Regions from separate parts of the Salinispirillum marinum genome, predicted to be linked through region 3. Evidence: predicted binding sites of a transcription regulator. Region 3 holds the regulator's gene; each other region holds the start of a gene.
What was found. The regulator sigma-54, encoded in region 3, starts transcription at its own class of promoters, with help from an activator protein. The targets are predictions, from matches to a motif close to TGGCACNNNNNTTGCTNT.
Positions count from the first base shown of each region.

Region 1: a site for sigma-54 is predicted at 3,161-3,178, ahead of ACFOSD_RS01395 (circularly permuted type 2 ATP-grasp protein). Genes of this name have one in related genera too.
Region 2: a site for sigma-54 is predicted at 4,462-4,479, ahead of flgJ (flagellar assembly peptidoglycan hydrolase FlgJ). Genes of this name have one in related genera too.

Region 1 is NZ_JBHSAL010000001.1:264,812-271,954, reverse strand. Features, by position in the region: gene ACFOSD_RS01405 (transglutaminase family protein) at 1-421, opposite strand, end outside; gene ACFOSD_RS01400 (circularly permuted type 2 ATP-grasp protein) at 421-3,027, opposite strand; gene ACFOSD_RS01395 (circularly permuted type 2 ATP-grasp protein) at 3,281-4,735, shown strand; gene ACFOSD_RS01390 (alpha-E domain-containing protein) at 4,738-5,673, shown strand; gene ACFOSD_RS01385 (DUF411 domain-containing protein) at 5,693-6,241, opposite strand; gene copM (CopM family metallochaperone) at 6,352-7,089, opposite strand.
Region 2 is NZ_JBHSAL010000002.1:851,640-858,782, reverse strand. Features, by position in the region: gene ACFOSD_RS11145 (flagellar basal body rod protein FlgF) at 125-868, shown strand; gene flgG (flagellar basal-body rod protein FlgG) at 884-1,669, shown strand; gene flgH (flagellar basal body L-ring protein FlgH) at 1,727-2,419, shown strand; gene ACFOSD_RS11130 (hypothetical protein) at 2,479-3,120, shown strand; gene ACFOSD_RS11125 (flagellar basal body P-ring protein FlgI) at 3,198-4,295, shown strand; gene flgJ (flagellar assembly peptidoglycan hydrolase FlgJ) at 4,513-5,547, shown strand; gene flgK (flagellar hook-associated protein FlgK) at 5,544-7,143, shown strand, end outside.
Region 3 is NZ_JBHSAL010000001.1:38,053-45,195, forward strand. Features, by position in the region: gene murA (UDP-N-acetylglucosamine 1-carboxyvinyltransferase) at 1-627, opposite strand, end outside; gene ACFOSD_RS00180 (BolA/IbaG family iron-sulfur metabolism protein) at 636-860, opposite strand; gene ACFOSD_RS00185 (calcium/sodium antiporter) at 1,056-2,024, shown strand; gene ACFOSD_RS00190 (KpsF/GutQ family sugar-phosphate isomerase) at 2,021-3,007, shown strand; gene lptC (LPS export ABC transporter periplasmic protein LptC) at 3,007-3,561, shown strand; gene lptA (lipopolysaccharide transport periplasmic protein LptA) at 3,524-4,081, shown strand; gene lptB (LPS export ABC transporter ATP-binding protein) at 4,035-4,763, shown strand; gene ACFOSD_RS00210 (RNA polymerase factor sigma-54) at 4,842-6,350, shown strand; gene hpf (ribosome hibernation-promoting factor, HPF/YfiA family) at 6,474-6,779, shown strand; gene ACFOSD_RS00220 (PTS sugar transporter subunit IIA) at 6,786-7,143, shown strand, end outside.

The DNA.
Region 1 (7,143 bases), 230 kb from region 3:
AGCGCCGCGCAAATGCCGCCAAGTCCCTGCTACGTTTTATATAATTGGAGTTCATGGTAAAGAGGCGTGCTTCATAGGTATCCGGACTGTGTTGCAGTGCAGTGCTGCGCAGTTGCTGCACCGCGTGTTCCCAGCTCTGCGTATAATTGAACTGCGGGAGTTGCGTCGCATCGGTTACTACTTCGCTGGTGGCGGTGACGGCCATGGCGTCGTGAACATCTTGAATCGCAAAATACAACACATGATTGCCAAAGAAATCATGCCGCTCATGTAGACGGGTTGCGGTGGGTTCGATATCAAAAGCGGCGTGTTCGCCATGTTGCCAGGGTAATTCACGCACTTTGAGGCGCGCTTCATTGTGGCTTAGGGTTACGGCGCTGGAATACTCGTAGCGTGTGGTGTGGCGAAGGCGATAGCGCATTACACTCCCCCCTGCACGTTTACCAGTTGCCGGGGGGTTTCGGCATGGCTGAAATGGCTGTGTGATATGGCGTCGGACAAGGCGGAAATGGGCTCCATTAAGTCGGTTAGCAGTTGTGCCAGTACGGCGAGCGCTTCCTCTGAGTGATCGAGCTCACTCAGGCTCTCCGGTGCTACCAAATGCAATCGGCTGGTCGCCTCAATGACCAGTCGCGCTTCACGGCTGCGAAAGGGTGTGCCGGTCTGATTGGGCAAACGTTCAATTTGCCGTCCCAATCGCTTGAGCATATAGCCAACGGACCGTGGGTTAGTCTCATCGAATAACAACAAGTCCAGAATGGCAATAGGATACAGCTGAGACCGATAGCGTCGCCGATAGGCGGTGAGGTTATCGGTACTGGCCAATACGACCTCCCAGAGCGGTATGCCGGGGCGGGTGGAAGACACCAGCGCCAAGCGCAGCAGATCTAACGTGGATTGCAAGCGATCAATAAACCGTCCGATGTCCATAAAACGCCAGCCGTAATGGTGTGGCATGGTTTCGTTGCACAGGCCAAAAAATGCCGCCAAGTAAGTGATCACTTCTTCGAGGCTGCGCCGTGCACTGGTCGCACCGGGGCTACGTGTTTGTTCTTCCAGCTTTTGCCGCAAGGTGTTTAGAGTACGCCACGCGTCGTCACCGAGGTGGGCGCGTGCCGCACGACCGTTACGCAACAATAAGGAGAACAACCACGGCAAATTGTCGGGTGCTTCTTCACTCAACAAAGCAAGCAACTGCTTGCGCATCAATAAAAACTGCGGATTGGTTTTGCCGACCATCGCTTTTGGGCTTTTTCGGCTTTCCATACTTTGCAGGTTATGCACGTCCTGAAGGTTGATTCGCAAGGCAACGAAAAGGTCGGAAATGACGGATTCAGCTAAGTTGCGTTGACCATATTCCAGCAAGTGGGTTAACGATTCACGCAGCAAGCGAGCACGGTTATCCAGGCGCTCACCGTAGCGTCCCATCCAGAATAAGCTTTCGGCAACACGGGTCGGTAAGTCCTCTCCGTCGCGGGTGGCAATAATAGGCTTATGAGCGTGCTGTAACATGCTGATGTGTGGTTGTGGCACCGGTGCCAGTACCCAAATGTCCTTGACGAGGTCACTGTCAATGAGTGTCTCCGCGTGGTCCGATACCCAAGCCAAACCCCCTGGCATCACGCGGAAGGCGCGTTCCAGAGCAGGCTTGCGCATGTCTTCCGGATCCGTCAGGGTAAAAAAACGCAGATAGACAGCATGTGCTTCGATCGTGGCATTGGCGCGGTTGAAACACGGGGCCATGCTGGGCTGAAGCGCCTTGCTGGCAGTATATAAGTGACCGTTCTCGCACAGTTCCTGGTTTAACTTCGCGCGCTCAGTGCTGTCCATCTGTCGGGGGTCGATGACGTTTTGTGGCTCATGCACGTGCTGTATTTGCCAGTCGGAAAGCTGACGTGTCACGTCCTGACATTGTTGGTCGTCCCCACACCAGCGCGTATCTTTGCCGCGCAGCAACAGGGGCTCTTGCAAGAGAAATTCACACAATGATGGCAGAAAGCCAGCCAAAGCCGGGTGTTCCAACACGCCAACCCCTAAGGTATTTGCAATTTCTACTTCACCTCGCCGCGCTGCCTGCATAAGGCCAGGCACGCCAAGCAGGGAATCGCCGCGCAGTTCCAGTGGATCACACCAAGGATCGGTAATATGCCGGACAATCACGTCAACGCGTTTTAACCCCCCCAAGGAGCGCATGGCGACTTGACCGTCACGGACAACGAGGTCTCCGCCCTCGACCAGGGAGAAATTCATATAATTTGCCAGCCAGGCGTGTTCGAAGTAACCCGCACTGCCGGGGCCTGGGGTTAATAAAACGATGTTGGGTTCTTCACGCGGGGTTTGCGCCAGTTCCAGGAGGGTGCGATGTTGAATTTGTAGGAAACCGGCAAGGCGACAGAGCGGAGCCTCGCGATACAGCCGGGGCAGAGCACGGGCAAGAATAATCCGGTTTTCCAGGGCATAGCCGGAGCCGGTGGGCGCTTGCACCAAGTCGGATAGAATGCGCCACGCGCCAGCTGCATCTCGTACCACATCCATGCCATGCAGAATCAGCATTGGCCTTTGTTCCGCGGTCAGTGCATCGCCCACCGCCGAAAAAAGAAAGGACGGATGGCTAAAAACCAATTCGGCGGGCAGGAGGCCCTCTTCGATGACCCGGCGCGGCCCATATAAGTCATCGACCAGCGCTTCCAGCAAGCGGCTGCGTTGCGCCAGACCTTGCTCTAATTCGGCCCACTCTTCGGTGGCGATGATGTAAGGAATAGGGTCTAGAGCCCAAGAACGTATGCGTTGCGGCTCGTCTTTGTGGACATTAAAGGTTGCACCGTTCTCATGCAGCAAGTGCTGTGCTTCGTCCGCTTGCTGGGCCAGACCATCCAAGCCAATGTCCGCAATATCATCCATAACCCAAGACCAACCGCTGCGCAGATGACCATCGGGGCTAAACAATTCGTTGTGGCAGTCGTCCGGCACCTGGTATTCGTGCAAGAGTTGCCGCAGTTCTTCTGACGTGAGGGAACTTTTAGGCATCTTATTAGACGTTCCTGCGTTAAGATCAAGGTGAGATTGTCCACAATCGACAGCATGGGTGACAAGCGAAAACGTGGTTATGTTCTTGCGTTTTGCAGCAAGCCTTGTGCCACCGAAGGTGTTGATGCTTAGATGGTACAGCTATTGCTACGGTATGGCTAAATAAAGACGAAAGAAAGCCAGCGTGCCGCATCACCTGCTAGAGTATCGACAAGGCAGGCGGTAATAAGAGAGAACCATGGAGTGCTGAAGAATGAGTGAACTGAATTGGAAAGCATACGCGACCAACGGCTTTTATGATGAATTGATGCGCGCCCCCGGCGTTCCGCATGCTGCCGCTGATACGTTGTGCCGTTACTTGTCCGGATTAACCACCGAAGACTTAAACGAGCTGAAACGGGCTGCGGATGTTGCCATTCAAGTCATGGGTATAACTTTTACCGTTTATTCCGAACACGCCACCATTGAGCGAACTTGGCCGTTTGATATAGTCCCCCGGATCATCGAAAAACAAGAATGGTTGCGCACCGAAAAGGGGCTAAAGCAGCGCGTGCATGCCCTAAATTTGTTCATCGATGATTTGTATCATGACCAGCGCATCATTAAAGAGGGTGTGTTCCCGGCTGAAGTGCTGGCGCAATCGGTGAACTTTCGTCCGCAATGTGTCGGTATCAGTCCGCCGCACCGAACCTGGGCGCACATTTGTGGTTCTGACCTAGTACGTGACAAAGACGGCACGCTCTATGTACTGGAAGATAACTTGCGGGTTCCTTCCGGGGTGTCTTACATGTTGGAAAACCGCAACGTCACCAAGCGTATTCTGCCGGAGATGTTTGCGACTGGGCGTATTGAGCCGGTGGATGACTACTGTGCACACCTCTATGACATGTTGGTGTCGATGTCGCCGCGACCGGGGGATGACCCAGAAATTGTTGTTTTGACCCCTGGTATCTTTAACTCGGCGTATTTTGAACACTCTTATCTGGCTCAGCAAATGGGGGTGGCTCTGGTCGAAGGGTCGGATCTGGTGGTGCAGGAAGACGACTGTGTGTACATGCGTACGGTCGATGGTTTGCAGCGTGTGGATGTGATTTATCGTCGGGTTGATGATTTGTTCCTCGACCCTGAAGCCTTTAACCCGGAATCTCAGTTAGGCGCCGCGGGACTCATGCGGGCATGGCGTAACGGTAACGTTGCCTTAGTGAATGCACCGGGAGCGGGTGTCGCCGACGACAAGGTGGTTTACGCCTTCGTGCCGGAAATCATCAAATACTATTTGGGTGAAGAGGCCCTGTTGCCCAATGTGCCCAGTTATCTGTGCATGCGAGAAAAAGACCGTAATTATGTGCTGACGAATTTAGACAAGCTGGTGGTGAAACCTGCTAACGAGTCCGGTGGTTACGGCATGTTGATCGGTCCCTATGCTACCGCGGAAGAACGTGCGGATTTTGCCGAGCGCATTAAGCGTGATCCCCGCAATTACATGGCCCAGCCAACGTTGGCCTTGTCGACCGCACCGACGTTGTTTGATGGGGTCATGGAGCCTCGACATGTCGATTTACGGCCTTTTATTTTGTCGGGACCGCAAGCCTATGTCACAACGGGCGGCTTAACCCGCGTGGCACTCACCAAGGGTTCATTGGTGGTCAACTCCTCACAAGGTGGTGGCAGTAAAGATACGTGGATTGTTGATGGACGAGGGCTGTAATTATGTTGTCGAGAGTCGCAGAAAACCTCTATTGGCTGGCCCGCTATTTAGAGCGCGCTGAAGATACTGCCCGTTTGATCAGCGTTAATGGTCATCTGTTGTTGGACTTTCCCAGTGCCGAAAAAGTGGATTGGGATTCCTTGGTGGTGATTCTGGAAGGTGAAGACGCCTTTGCCGAGCGCTACAAAAAAAGCACCGAACAAAACGTGTTGAGCTTTTTATGTGGAGACCTGACTTTTCCGAGTTCGATTTTGTCATCGTTGGCGTATGCGCGGGAAAATTTGCGCACTACGCGGGATATTATGCCCCGTGAAATCTGGGAAGAAGTGAACCAGCTTTATTTGAGCACGCGTGATCGAGTGGAAAAAGGCATAACGCCGCGCAATCGTGATGCGTTCTTGCAGCGCGTTATTCGCAGCATTCAGGCCGTGATTGGATTAATTGAGGGCACGTTGAGCAATACGCGGGTAAAAACCTTTTTGTCTTTAGGGCGGCAACTGGAACGTGCCGACATGACGACCCGAATCATTGATGCGCGTTCCGCGAACCTGTTACCGAAAACCCCAGAAGAACTGACGCCCTTTGAAAACCTGCAATGGATGAGTGTGTTGAAGTCACTCACGGGTTATCAGATGTATCGCCAACATGTGCGCTTGCGCGTCAAGGGCCCGGATGTATTGCGGTTCCTTTTACAGGATACGCAATTTCCTCGGGCCGTTGCGTGCAGTTTGGGCGCGCTATCCGATGCCTTGCAGCCCTTAGCACGCAGTGAAACGGTGGAACATGAACTGGCCGACATGCGGGATGCCCTCATCACTGCACGCGTGTACCAACTGGCCCATGAACCACAGGACCTGCATGCCTTTGTTGATAACATGCAGATCGGATTTAACCGGGTTCATGTCGCAATTGCCGACACCTATTTTCAGCAGCGTTGAGCCGCGTAGGTAGGCGAAGTTAAAAACGATATTCGCCTACCACAGCCGTATTGCCTTCTACGGTAAAGGCCACCGCGTCGAAATCCTGATATCGACCCATTTCCATGCCGGGTGAACCCAGCGGCATGCCCGGTACTGAGATGCCAACGGTGTTCTCACCGAAGGGCATTGGGTTGGTCAGTAACTTCTCAATGGCCGTCACGGGTACATGCCCTTCAACAACCAAGCCGTCGATCAGGGCCGTGTGGCAAGATCGCATACTGTGCGGTATGCCGTGCGCATCTTTGACTTCGTTCAAGGCATCGGTATGTGTGACGGTGACCTCGTAACCATGCGCTACCAAGTGTTCAGCCCAACTGCCACAGCAACCACAGTTGGGGTCGCTGAACATAGTGACCTGACGGGCAGGAAGTTGCTCTGACAGGGCGTTAATGCTCATTTCTTTGGTGGTGTCGGCCCCGATAGAGCGTTGTGCCGGGTAAAATAAAACGCTCGCCCCAGCGAGAACAACGACGGCAGCGGCAGAGCCGATGAGGCTCTGTTTGTTAACGTATTTAGATAGCATCATTTCGGTTTACCTCCGATCGAGACGTTGCCAGTCAGCAAATATAATAGGCCCGAGTTAACCATGGTCAATGTGCTCGCTCAGGCCCAGACTGGATTAAAGAATTAATTCATTTATCGTGCAAGCCAGGTACGCATGAACTGTATTTCGCGTTCTTGTTCCCGAATAATGGTCTCGGCCAGAGTGCGCAGCGCACGGTCATCACTGTAGCGCAACAGTATATTAGCCATCTCAATGGCCGCTTCGTGATGAGGGATCATACCCACGACAAAGTCGCGGTTCACATCACCGCTCGGCGTGATGGCCATTTCGCGCATCATTCGGTCATTGGCCTGTTCGTAGCCAGCGCGAATATCGGCAGCTTGCTCGCCGATTCGGGGTTCACCATAGGCCGTAAGCCAAGCTTCCATGTCGGCAATCTCTGCCCGCTGGGCAACAATAATCTCCTCTGCCAAGGCCAGTAATTCTGTGTCCGTACCTTGCTTGAGAAGCGTTTGCGCCATATCGATGGCACCTTGGTGGTGCGGAATCATGCCTCGAACAAAATCGTAATCGACATCCCCCGTCATGACCATATTGTGCATGTCTTGCATCATGCGTTGATTGTCTTGTGCGAAGGCATGTGTGTCATGATCTTGAGTCATGCCGTGCATTGCGGTCATGGAATGATGGCTCTGCATCCTGTCGTGATTCATCATGTCGTGCTGTCCGTGCCCCTGCATCGTCGTCGAGTGACCCGACGCACCCATTGCATGATCATTGTGGTTTGGCTGGGCACAGCCGGTGAAAACCATGGCCGACAGTGTAAGTGCGGCGCCAAGGGTTCGTTTCTTTGTCAACGTGATATTCATGATCCTAATCCTGTTCGGTGCGCCGTTGCAATAAAACACCATTCGATAGTGGAT
Region 2 (7,143 bases), on a different contig from region 3:
CTCAAAGAAACAGCGGCATCCCCCTAAAACCGCCCAGGGCCGCACCCTGTGGCGGTTTTCTTTTTAGTTGGCACAGTTATCGCATTGAGAGACATAGATGAGTTCTTAATGAGGGGTCAAACCCATGGATCGTGCCATATACATTGCTATGACCGGTGCCAAGCACAATATGCTGGCGCAGGCAGCGCACTCCAACAACCTGGCCAACGCCAGTACGACCGGTTTTCGCGCCGACTTCGAGCAAGCCCGCGCTATGCCAGTGTTTGGGGAACATTACCCATCCCGTGCGTACAGTATGACGGAACGTCCGGCCAGTGATTTCAATGAAGGCCCACTGATCAGTACCAGCCGCGATCTCGATGTGGCGATTGCCGGGCAAGGGTTTTTGGCTGTGTTGGATGAAAACGGTGAAGAAGCCTATACCCGCCGGGGTGACCTGACGGTCGATGCCGCCGGGCAAGTATTCAACGGTGACGGCAGGCCGGTGATGGGTGAGGGCGGTCCCTTGGTGATTCCACCCTATCAGCAATTGTTCATTGGGAATGACGGAGTCATCAGCGTGCGAGCACCGGGTGATGGTCCCCAGGAGCTTTTACAGGTGGATGCCTTAAAGCTGGTCAACCCGGATCTGCAAACCATGGAGAAAGGCACCGACGGCTTATTTCGCCCGAACCAGGGAGATGCGGTGTTGGCTGCCGACCCGCTGGTGGAGGTGCGTTCCGGCTATTTGGAAGGCTCTAACGTGAAAGCTGTTACCGAATTGGTAAGCATCCTGTCGTTGAGTCGGCAGTATGAAATGCAAATTAAGATGATGAAGAGCGCCGAAGAAGCCTCTGAAGCATCACAACGTCTGCTCCAAATGAGCTGATAGGAGAACCGCATCATGATGAAGGCACTGTGGGTTAGTAAAACGGGGTTGGAAGCACAGGACATGAACCTGTCAACCATCTCCAACAACTTGGCCAACGTCAGCACCACCGGTTTCAAAAAAGACCGCGCGGTGTTTCAGGACTTGATCTATCAAATTCAACGCCAGCCCGGTGCGCAGGAAAACCAGAACAATCAACTGCCGTCCGGTTTGCAGTTGGGTACGGGTGTACGCATTGTGGGTACGCAAAAAGAGTTTAGCCAAGGGGATTTGGAAGTTACCGAAAACCCACTGGATTTGGCGATCAATGGACGCGGTTTTTTCCAGATTTTGTTGCCGGATGGCAACGCCAGTTACACCCGTGACGGCACCTTCCATATCAATGCCGATGGTGAAATTGTTACCGCGTCCGGTGCCTTACTTGAACCGGGCTTGGTGGTGCCAGAGCAAACCAAAACGCTCACCATCGGCAGCGATGGCATCGTGACCGCTGTCTTTGCCGGTGACAACTTGCCGATTGAGATCGGTCAGGTTGAAGTGGTGGACTTCATCAACCCGGCAGGTCTGCAAGCCATCGGCAACAACATGTTCCTAGAGACTGCAGCCTCAGGTGCGCCACAACAAGGTGTACCGGCATTTGATGGTTTTGGGGCCATCATTCAAGGGGCGTTGGAAACCTCTAACGTGAAGATCGTGGAAGAAATGGTCGACATGATTTCCACCCAGCGCGCCTATGAAATGAACTCGAAAGTAGTGTCCACCGCCGACCAGATGCTGGGCTCTATTACGCAGAATCTTTAATCGTAGCGGCGGGTAACGAAATCCGCTACCGCGATGCCTGACGAGGAGGCAGAAACGATGAAACCGATAAGAATCCTGACGTTGTTGGTAGGTGCCGCTGTGATCAGCGGCTGCACCTCAACCGGTGAGCTGAAGTTGGATGAACGGCCAGATGAACCCGCATGGGCGCCCGTGCCCGTGCAAACCAGCATGACACCGCCACCGGCCAATGGGTCTATTTACGCGCAGGCCTATGGTATTCAGCTTTATGGCGATAAGAATGCCCACCGTGTCGGCGATGTGATCACCATTATTCTGGACGAGCGGACGGTATCGCAAAAATCCAGTCAGACAAATTCGAGTAAATCTTCGGAAGCCGATTTGCGCGCCCCGGTGATTGGTGGCAACGAGTTGCGGGTATTGAATAATGCATTGTCCGCCAGTGTGAATGGCGACCGCAGTTTTGCGGGCAGTGGGCAAGCCAACCAGAGCAACCGCTTAGAAGGCGCGATCAGTGTCACGGTGGCGGAGGTCTATCCCAACGGCGTGTTGCGCGTGCAGGGCGAAAAATGGATCACGTTGACGCGTGGGGAAGAGTATTTGCGGGTTACCGGGATGATTCGGCCGGAGGACATCAATTTGGACAACACCGTGGCGTCCAGTAAACTGGCGGATGCGCGCATTGCTTACAGCGGTACGGGAGAATTGGCAGATTCTACGCGTCAGGGCTGGTTGACCCGCGCGCTGAACAGCGGTTGGTTTCCGTTCTAAAGGGCATTGAATGCCGGTGGGTACAGGGTTGTGCCCACCCTATCTTAGGATTACAGGTTATGCGTCCTCTTTACCCACTGGTGTCCCTATTGCTGTGGTTGAGCTTCGTCTGCTCATTCGCTTGGTCACAAACGACCCAACCAACCCGATCCGTAGATGTCACGGCGCAATGCGCAGCTATTGGTCTTGGCCAACGGTTATGTGCATTGAATACGTTGAACGCCCAGCTTTGGTGGGTGGACTCCGGTGGCGAGCGCGACGCGGTTTGGGTATCGGACTATTATCGGTTGGGGAACTGGACATTAAGTGACAACGGTCAATACGTTCTGCTTGAGGCCTTCGGCTTCGGTGGACCACAGCACATCGCTCTGCTGGCCACAGAAAATTTTCTGAATCAAGAACAGCCTGTTCTACCCCTCTGGCAGCAAACATACCAAATGATCGGGACGGCGAATCAACAGTCCAGTGGGCAGGTCATAGGTTGGTTGGATGAAGGGCTATTGCTGCGTGAAAGCTTTGGTGCTGCTGTTGATAACGCGGCAATGGAGGGTGCGGCCGAACAGGCCGGTGAACACTGCTTGCGTTGGGTGGCACTGCCAGATCCTGGAAACTCCAGAACACTCTGCGGACAGGCGATCAGCCGCCTGCAGGATGCGGAAGAGGCCATGCTGCTCTGGCGTCGCTTCAGTCCGGAGGAATGAAATTTTCGGGTGGTTTTACGGCATGAAAATTGCTCTTTCTTCGGTATATCTTCGTGTGTCAAAAAATGGTTAACCTCATGCGTGTATTAAATCGATTGTTATGGCTGGGTGTGTTGGGTTGTTTGTCTACCGTGGCCGTGGCTGACCGCATCAAAGACATCGCGTCCGTCGCGGGTGTGCGCGACAACCAACTGGTGGGTTACGGCTTGGTGGTGGGTCTTGACGGCACGGGTGATCGTGCGCCCTTTACCAACCAAACCTTCAGCAACATGATGGCGCAATTTGGCATCACCATTCCGGAAGGCGTAGACCCGCGTTTACGCAACGTGGCCGCAGTATCCATTCATGCCACCTTGCCAGCCTTTGCCCGATCAGGGCAGCCGATTGATGTCACGGTATCCTCGTTGGGCAATGCCAGTTCGCTGCGCGGCGGCAGCTTGTTGTTGGCCCCGTTACGTGGCGCAGACGGGAACACCTATGCCGTGGCGCAAGGTAATTTGTTGGTGGGTGGTTTCGGAGCCGAAGGGGCTGATGGGTCCAGCATCACCGTCAACGTACCGAGCGCGGGGCGTATCCCCGGTGGTGCTATCGTTGAGCGTGAAGTTGCCAGCGGCTTTAACGAAGGCGATTACCTTACGTTTAATTTGAACCGTGCGGATTTTACGACGGCAACTCGCATGGCGCAGACGATTAATGATCTGTTGGGCCCCAACAGCGCTTATGCGATGGACGCCGGTAGCGTGCGGGTGACCGCGCCGCGTGATTCGAATCAACGGGTTTCTTTTTTGGCAGTGCTGGAAAACTTGGAAGTGCAGCAGGGTGAAGGCCGGGCGAAAGTGATTGTGAATTCACGCACGGGCACCATCGTGATCGGTCAGCATGTGCGCATTTCGCCGGTGGCCATTACGCATGGCAATTTGACGGTAACCATCGACCAAACCTTACAGGTAGCGCAGCCTGAACCCTTTACCGAGGGTGAAACCGTGGTAGTACCGGATGCGGAAATCGCTATCGATGAAGAAGAAAACCGCATGTTCCTATTTGGCCCAACAGCAACGTTGGAAGACGTGGTGACGGCGGTAAATGAAGTGGGTGCGTCGCCCAGTGACTTGATGGCAATTCTAGAAGCCATGAAGCAGGCCGGTGCGTTGAACGCTGAGTTGATTGTCATTTAATCCGTCTCTTTTATCCGCCAAACAGCCGTAGAGTATATGCCTACGGCGCTCCAGGGCAGGCCGGGAGTCGCGCCTTAAGGCATATACTCTCCGCCAGTTTGGCCTACTATGCACTGGCATACGAATTTCACAAACTTACCCACGACTCAATCCCACAATCCCCTTCTGGCACGCCATTTGCTGATACAACTACAGTGAATCTGTAACAGAGAATGGTATGGCCTTAAATAGCTTCAGTAATACAGCATCCAGCAACGCCTTTGTCTACACCGACCTGCAAGGACTTGAGTCGATCAAGCGGCAGGCCGGCAGTGACGAAGAAGGCGCGCTGCGTGCCGTTGCCGAGCAATTTGAGTCCATGTTCACGCAGATGATCATGAAAAGCATGCGTGAAGCCACGAAAACCCTGAACCCCGACAGTTTCCTGAGCTCCTACGAAACCGAGTTCTACGAACAAATGCTGGATGAACAGATGTCGCTGAACATGTCGCAACAGGGCGGCATGGGGTTGGCCGATGCACTTTATCAACAATTGAGCAGCCAAGCTCAACGAGCAAAAGGCGGCAATGGTTCGCCGGATGTGTTGCCGCTTGACCGGCATGGACGGGCAATTTTACCGGCCACCTTGCGGGCACCCGAAGCGAATACTCTGCCGTCGGTAACCAGTCCTGGTGATACGGAGTTATTGGAATCTCTGTCATCAATGTCACCCGAATCGAATTTAACCGCCGAACAAAAGCAGGCGCTGTTCAACACGCCGGAAGACTTTGTGGCAGCGGTGATACCGCACGCGGCGGCCGTGGCGGAAGAAATGAATGCCGACCCTCGTTATTTGGTGGCGCAGGCGGCGTTGGAAACCGGTTGGGGTCGTCACGTAATCAGTCGGGCCGATGGTGACAGCAGCCACAATCTATTTAACATCAAGGCCGATCATCGTTGGTCTGGTGATCGCGCTACGGTAACCACCAAGGAGTATCTGGCCGGACGGCCGGTCAACGTTCAGGCGGCCTTCCGGGCCTATGAGAGTCTGGATCAAAGTTTTGCCGATTATCGCCAGTTCCTCAGCAGTAGCCCGCGTTATGCCGAGGCGCTCGCTGTCGCCGATGATGGTGCTGCCTATGTTGAAGCCTTGCAAGCCGCAGGCTATGCGACTGATCCGCAATATGCCGAGAAAATACAACGCATTGCCCAAAGTCCGATGATGGACGCGCTGTTTCATCAAACCTTAGCCGTTCTAGGAGAGCAGCCATGAGCTTACTGAATTCTGCCCTGACCGGGTTGAGTGCATCGCAAAAGCACCTGGAGGTTATAGGTAATAACATTTCCAACGCCAACACGCCCGGCTATAGCCGCCAGGAAGTGGTGGTGAATTCGGCTGATTCTCAGTTTATGGGTGTCGGGTATGTGGGTTCCGGGGTTGAAATTACCACTATTCGTCGGCTCTATGACCGCTTTGCGACGGAACAACTGCGCACGGATACGCAGCAATTTAAAGGGTTTGAGTCGTATCGGGACAACATTGATCAAATCAACAAACTCTTGGGCGATGAACGGACCGGCATTGGCCCGGTCTTGACCGAGTTCTTTTCAGCCTTGCAAACGGCATCGGACAGCCCTGGGTTTATACCCGCACGGGAAGCCTTTCTGGGTTCCGCCAGTGTGTTGCAGGATCGTTTTAATTTGGTCTATGAGCGTATGGACCAACAAAACACCACCATCAATAACCAGCTGCAAAGTTTTGCCGGTGAAGTGAACACCATTTCCCAGTCCATCGCGCAGTTGAACCAAGACATCGCCAACTCGGTTGGTGACGCCCGGCGCGCGCCACCCAATGAGCTACTGGATAAGCGGGATGAGCTGGTGCGACAGCTCTCCGAGCTGGTCGGTGTGGATGTCGTGGAAGCCGATGGCAATTACGATGTCTACATCGGCTCCGGGCAAGCACTGGTGTTGGGGTACGAGTTCAACCGCATAGAAGTGCAGCCGGGTATTAAAGACCCGAGTCGGTTTGACTTGGTCTACCTAAACCGCAAAGAACGCACCGTGGTAACAGACATTGTATCCGGTGGACAAATTGGTGGTGTGCTCAAATTCCGTAATGAAAACCTGGACGAGGCCCTGAACTATTTAGGGCGGGTAGCCATTGGGGTGGCCACGGCGTTTAACGAACAACAAGCGGTAGGCATCAACCTGTTCGGCAACTTTGGCTCTGATATGTTTACCGACTACAACGATGTAGCATTGGCACGGGGCCGGGTGCAGTACAACTTTAACAATGCACGACCAACCGACCGTGTAGTGGAAGTCTATATTCGTGACATCAACCAGCTTTCCACCAGTGACTATGAAATGCGTTTCACCGGCCCGCGCGATGCCAACTATGAAATCATTCGGGTGGATGATGGTGAAGTGGTCAGTAACGGCGTTATTTCAGGTGAGCGTCCGGCCACGTTGAGCTTTGAAGGGGTCGAGGTAAAACTCGTGTCCGGCAGTTTTCAAGCCGGAGACCGTTTCTTGTTTCAACCCACGCGTAGCGGTGCACGCGATTTTTCTCAAGTCTTGAAACAACCGGCAGAATTGGCCTTTGCGATGCCCATCAGTGGGGGTGCGAGTTTATCCAATCAAGGCACCGGTGATATTAACCAAGGTGTTTTATTGGATGCCAATACGGATTCATTTGCCGTACCGGGGGAGTTATCGCCGCCCATACTCGTGGTGTTCAATACCCCTACGTCGTACAGCTTATTGGATAACAGTGATCCTCAGCGACCACGCCAATTGCAACCGCCGATGCGTAATTTACCCTTTACGCCGGGTGTCGCTAACGCATTGTTCTCCAACAATGTGG
Region 3 (7,143 bases):
GCCGTCAATTTTAGCGCCCATGGCGACCAAACACTTAGCCAGATCCACCACTTCAGGTTCACGGGCTGCATTTTCAATGACGGTTTCACCGTCCGCCAGCACGGCGGCCATCAACACGTTTTCGGTGCCGGTTACCGACACTGTATCAAAGAAATACGAATTTCCCGTTAACCGTGCGTCTCGCCGGGCCTTTATATAGCCATCTTCCATCACAATATGAGCACCCAGCGCCTCCATACCGCGCAGGTGAAGATCCACCGGACGACTGCCTATGGCACATCCCCCCGGCAGCGACACATTGGCTTCGCCAAAATGCGCCAACAGCGGACCCAACACCAGTATTGAGGCACGCATGGTTTTGACCAACGAGTACGGTGCTGTGCAGTCCTTCAAGGTACCGGCGTTGATCTGCACGCTCATGTCTTCATTGATTAAGACCTCAACGCCCATACACACCAGTAGTTCAATCATGGTGGTGATGTCGTTCAAGTGCGGTAAATTCCGCAACGTTACCGGCTCTTTGGTCAGCAAGGTAGCGGCTAAAATCGGTAAGGCCGCGTTTTTAGCACCTGATATGCGAATGGTGCCGTCGATGGGCCGGCCACCGGTAATCAGTAATTTATCCATAGAATGGGTTAACCGTTCTCCGTTCCCAGATCCATGGTCACTGCGTGAATAGCGCCACTCTGGATGTGTTCGTTCAAAAAGCCGTAAATCAACTGCTGTTGCTTCACTGGCATGAGTCCCGCGAACGCTTGTCCGCGTGCTTTAACATGAAATTTGGCGCCGCTGCCAGAGACTTCGATTGTGCAATCGGGCAATGCAGCGGTGAGGATTTCCTGTACAAGTTCAGCGTGCATGTGACACCTCACGATAAAAGGTCGAGCATTATATGAAATACCAGTGCATCGCACCACCCGAACAAACCATTCGTTCGCTGTTCAAGCCGCTTTGATTGACTATTTTCGCTTTGTTGCACTTTCTCGGCCCAACCCACCTTGCATTTACATTGTTGCTTGCTTTTAATGTGCTTCCATTTTTCGGATGACATACAGATGCTGACCATTGTAGCCGCAATTGTAGTAGGTTTAATCGTGTTGGTGTGGAGTTCCGACCGTTTTGTCGGCGGGGCCGCCGCACTCGCCAACTCATTAGGTATATCACCGCTCATCATCGGTTTAACGGTGGTTGCCCTAGGCACCAGCGCGCCGGAAATACTGGTCTCGGCCAGTGCGGCCATTCAAGGCAGCACGCCGCTGGCGATTGGTAACGCACAAGGCTCGAACATAGCCAATTTAGGCCTTGTTCTGGCCGTTTGTGCACTGATCATTGCCCTGCCCGTTAACCGTGCGGTTTGGAAACGGGAGTCGTACGTTCTACTGGGAGTGACGCTCGCCTTAGGGGCCATATTATGGGACCTACATTTAAGCTTTCTTGAAGGTGCCCTCCTAGTAGTGCTCATGGCGCTCTTTATAAGCTATACCGTGTGGTCAGTGAAGAAAGCCAAAGATGTAGCCGAGCTGCCAGACTTCTCGGAAGACATACCTGATGATATGCCCTTGGGAAAAGCGGTTTTTTGGGTCGTTGCCGGGTTAATTTTATTGGTACTGGGTGCTCAGTCTCTGGTCTGGGGTGCTACCGAGCTGGCGCTGCGGTTTGGCATCAGCGAACTGGTGGTGGGGGCGACCATTGTAGCCATCGGCACCAGCTTGCCTGAGCTGGCCACATCCATTACCAGCACACTGAAGGGCCACCATGAAATGACCATTGGTAATGTGGTCGGCTCTAATATTTTCAACATTCTTGCCGTGATCGGCATTGCCGGCATGATCGCTCCGACTGACTTCGAAGCGGCCGTTTTCTGGCGAGATTATGTCTTTGTTCTTGGCTTAACCCTTTTGTTGTTGGTCGTGGCGTGGTGGTTTGGTCGACACAACAAAGCCATTCCGAGGGTATTTGGTCTGGTGCTACTGGCGGCCTACCTTTACTATTTGTACCTCAATTATATGGCGTTATCGGCATGACCCAATCTCCGGCAAAAACCTTTTCATTTTTAACCAGTGCTCGGCGCACCTTACAAATGGAGGCCGAGGCCATCAGCGCCTTGCTGGATCGCTTGGATGATGATTTCTCCAAGGCCTGCGAATTGATTCTGGCCGGTAAAGGCCGGGTCGTGGTCACTGGCATGGGCAAGTCAGGTCATATCGGCAATAAGATTGCAGCTACACTGGCCAGTACTGGCACACCGGCTTTTTTTATGCACCCAGGGGAAGCCAGCCACGGCGACTTGGGCATGATAACGCGGGATGACACCATTATTGCGCTATCAAACAGCGGTGAAACCAACGAAATCATTTCGTTACTGCCAGCGATTAAACGACTGGGTATACCGGTGATCGCCATTACGGGGCAAGCCGAATCTACGCTTGGCCAAGAAGCCGACGCCATGTTGGACAGCGGCGTCGACATTGAAGCCTGCCCGTTAAATTTAGCCCCCACGTCCAGCACCACAACAGCGCTGGTGCTGGGGGATGCCCTCGCCATTGCCCTGCTGGAATCGCGCGGTTTTTCGGCCGAAGATTTCGCCTTCTCCCACCCCGGCGGCAGCTTGGGTAAGCGACTGTTGCTGAAGGTTGAAAACATCATGCAAACCGGCGACCGCATTCCCAAAGTTGCCCCCACCGCCAGTGTCTCTGACGCCTTGTTGGAAATGACCCAAAAAGGCCTGGGCATGACCACGGTCATCGATGATCAGAATCAACTGTTGGGCGTGTACACCGACGGCGACTTACGTCGCACCTTCGAACGCGATATTGACCTTAAAGCCGCACGTGTGACCGATGTTATGCATCGCGGCGGAAAAACCATCGGGCCGGGTGCGTTGGCGGCGGAGGCATTGTATGTGATGGAGCAAGCACAGATCACCGCACTGGTTGTTATCGACAGCAATCATGAACCCATTGGCATCGTTCACATGCATGATTTGCTGCGCGCCGGAGTGGCGTAGTGGCTTGGCGCTGGGGCCTTCCGTTACTGGCCATCGGGCTCAGTGTGCTCGGGTTATGGTGGTCAGCGCGCACCACCCCTTTGGCCCCTGTCGTCACGGAAGAGAGCGCCGCCCTCCCACAATTGCGCATGCAAGGTATTGAGCGCGTTACCGTAAAGGCTGATGGCACATGGGTTTCCACACTCACGGCCAGCGCTGCAGAATACTATTCCGCCAATGACGAATTATGGCTCACGCAACCCATAGTCCGCGCTGCAGGCACTCCACCTAACCATTTGACGGCTGACACCGCCCGAGTACAGCAAGGGCAACATTGGCTGTTAACCGGGAATGTTGTGGTAACCAACGACCCGGACCACCCAACACCGCTGGTCATTCACACAGAACAACTGCAATATGACACAGCGTCTCAACTGGCGACCACCGAGCAAGCGGTCAATATTCGCCAAGGAGAACGCATGAACACGGATGCCATTGGCATGACCTTGAACCTTGAAACCATGGAGTTCGACCTGCATGAGCACGTTCGTTCAACGTTCCGTCCTGATCAGTAGTCTGTTGCTGAGCAGCGCCATCTACGCCGTTCCCGGTGACCGCGACCTGCCCATCGATATTGTGGCCGATCGCAACCAGGGAAATTTACGCGCTAACGTCATGACGTATACGGGCAATGTGGTCATTACCCAAGGCACGCTGCACATTGAAGGGCAAGAGGTGGTGGTCTATCGCAATGACAATAATGAAATTTCCCGCCTGGTAGCGTCGGGAACCGAACCGGCTTGGGTAGCCGACCAATTTGACCTTGATGAACCCATCACCCGCTTGGAAGGCCAAACGGTGACCTACGATGCGGAAACCGGCGTGATTACCGCACAGGGCAGTGCTCGTCTGCAACAGGGCCGCAACATCGCGACAGCACATTACATTCGCTACAACCAGGAAACGGATGATTTTGAATCAAACTTTCGCGCCCCGGACGGCAGTGAAGGTGAACGCGTCTCCATGTGCTTAACCAATGAGGAAGAGAATGGCCAAACAGCTGATCGCCCGGCATCTTGCCAAAACATACGGTAAACGCCGTGTCGTCACGGACGTATCACTCTATGTCAACACGGGCGAAGTGGTTGGTTTGCTGGGGCCAAACGGTGCAGGTAAAACCACCTGTTTTTATATGATTGTTGGCCTCGTTGCCAATGATGCCGGTGACATTTTATTGGATGATCGCTCGCTGACCGGTCTGCCCATGCACAAGCGGGCACAGCTTGGTGTCGGTTACTTGCCGCAAGAGGCCTCGGTTTTTCGCAAGCTGACCGTGGCACAAAACATCATGGCCGTGCTGGAGTTGCGCAAAGAACTGTCGAAAGCCGATCGCCATCGCAAAATGGAGTCCCTACTCGAAGAATTCAATATTACGCACATCCGCGACAGCTTGGGCATCGCGCTTTCCGGCGGTGAGCGACGACGCGTTGAGATTGCCCGGGCGTTAGCGTCCGAGCCCGACTTCATTCTGCTGGACGAGCCCTTTGCCGGGGTAGACCCCATTTCCGTCTCGGATATTAAGGACATCGTGTACCAATTACGCGATAAAGGCATCGGTGTCTTGATCACGGATCACAACGTCAGAGAAACTTTAGACATTTGTGCGCGTGCTTATATCGTCGGAGGTGGTACTATTATTGCAGAGGGCGGCGCAAACGATATACTTGCCAACCAAAAGGTTCGTGAGGTTTACCTCGGCGAACACTTCCGCCTTTAATGTGAAACCCTTTTCCCGGGTTATTTTTAGACAGTTCGCGGCCAACACTGAGCCGCGTCGGGTAGTATCAGGAGCGACATGAAGACCAGTTTGCAGCTAAAAATGGGCCAGCAGTTGACGATGACGCCTCAACTGCAACAAGCCATTCGATTATTGCAACTATCCACTCTGGACTTACAACAAGAGATCCAAGAAGCGCTCGACTCGAACCCACTATTAGAAGTGGCTGACGAACATGAAGCGGATCATGAGCATGCGCCCGCAAACGACGCCAACAGTCAATCCGATGATCAATCGATTACCGTCAGCAGCAACGATAAAGCCGACGACCCGCAAATAGAAGATCTGTGGAACGAACAAATTCCCGATGAACTCTCGGTCGACAGCAATTGGGATGACATCTACCAACACGCCCCCACCAGCGCTTCTATGCCCAGCGGCGATGATGACTACAACTTTGAAAATCAGTCGGTCGCGGATGACAATTTATACGATCATTTGATGTGGCAGTTGAATCTTACCCCGATGAATGAACGGGACCGAATCATTGCGACGGCCATCATCGATTCAGTGGAGCCGAGCGGCCTGTTGTGTTCACCCATTGAAGACATCTTTGAAGGACTTGAAGAAGAGCTTGGTCAAGACGGTGACCCACTGGAAATGGACGAAATGATGGCGGTACTGCATCGGCTACAACAATTTGAGCCGACCGGCGTGTGCGCGCAGAATCTCAGCGAATGCATTTCTATACAGCTGCGCCAACTACCGGCCGACACCCCGCTGCTCAAAGAAGCGATTCGTTTGGTGACGGACTACGCCGACCTGCTGGCGAGTAAAGATTTTCCGCAAATTCTGCGCAAGATGCGAATAAAGGAAGAGCAATTGCGCGACGCCATGGTGTTGATCCAACAAACCAATCCAAGGCCCGGCACCAGCATATCCAACCACGAATCGGAATATGTGATTCCTGACGTCATCGTGCGCAAAGACCTCGAACACAGCCGTTGGCTGGTCGAACTTAACCCGGAAATTGCGCCTCGCTTACGTGTTAACAGCGGTTACGCCTCAATGATCAAGCGCGCCGACAACAGCGCAGACAACAATTACATCAAAGACAACCTGCAAGAAGCCAAATGGTTCATTAAAAGCCTGCAAAGCCGCAATGAAACGTTACTCAAGGTCGCCACGCAAATCGTTGAGCATCAGCGCGGGTTTCTAGAATACGGCGAAGAAGCCATGAAACCGTTGGTTCTCCATGACATCGCCCAAGCCGTTGAAATGCATGAATCAACGATTTCGCGGGTCACCACACAAAAATTCATGCATACCCCACGGGGTATTTTCGAGCTGAAGTACTTCTTTTCCAGCCACGTCAGCACCAACAGCGGTGGCGAGTGTTCCTCTACCGCTATTCGTGCGTTGATTAAAAAGTTGGTCAGTGCGGAAAACACCAAAAAGCCGCTCAGTGACAGTAAAATTGCTACCCTATTAAAAGATCAAGGGATCAATGTAGCGCGCCGGACCATTGCCAAATACCGTGAGGCCATGAACATTCCGCCGTCGAATGAACGCAAGACCCTTGTGTAAATAAAACATTAATCCAGATCAATCACTTGAAACGAAAGTCAGCTACACTTATTACATAGAGACAAAGCGTTTTTTTGGGGTCGTTGTCCTAACGACCTGTCATTCGCGAGAAGGAGTTATCCTATGCAAATAAACATCAGTGGCCATCATGTAGAATTAACCGACCCACTGCGCGAGTACGTCACCACCAAACTGGATCGATTGGAGCGACATTTCGATCAAATCAGCATCGTACAAACCACGCTCAGCATAGAGAAACAACGACAAAAGGCAGAGACCACCCTGCACATCAAAGGGGGTCAACTGTTTGCCGACGCCGAGCACGAAGACATGTATGCAGCGATTGACCTGATGGTCGACAAGCTGGACCGACAACTTCTCAAACACAAGGAAAAGACCGTAGATCGCCTGCACGGGAACGGTCGCTAATTTTTTATGCCAAACCTTAACGACGTCGTTAGTCTGGAGCGCACCCTTTGGGGTGCGCCGAGCCAGAGCAAAAAGAAGACCCTACAACTCATCAGCGATCATGTCGTCACCTTGCAACCGGAATTTGATGCGGATGCCTTGTTTAACAGCCTGATCGAGCGAGAGCGCCTCGGTTCCACCGGGTTTGGTAATGGCGTAGCCATTCCTCACTGTCGGCTGGAAAACTGCGCTGCCCCCTTCGGTTTGCTGGTAAAGCTCGAAGAGCCCATTGAATTTGATGCCCTCGACCAGAAGCCGGTCGACATCGTATTCACCTTGATCGTGCCGCAAGAAGCCCGTACGGAACATCTACAATTGCTGTCTC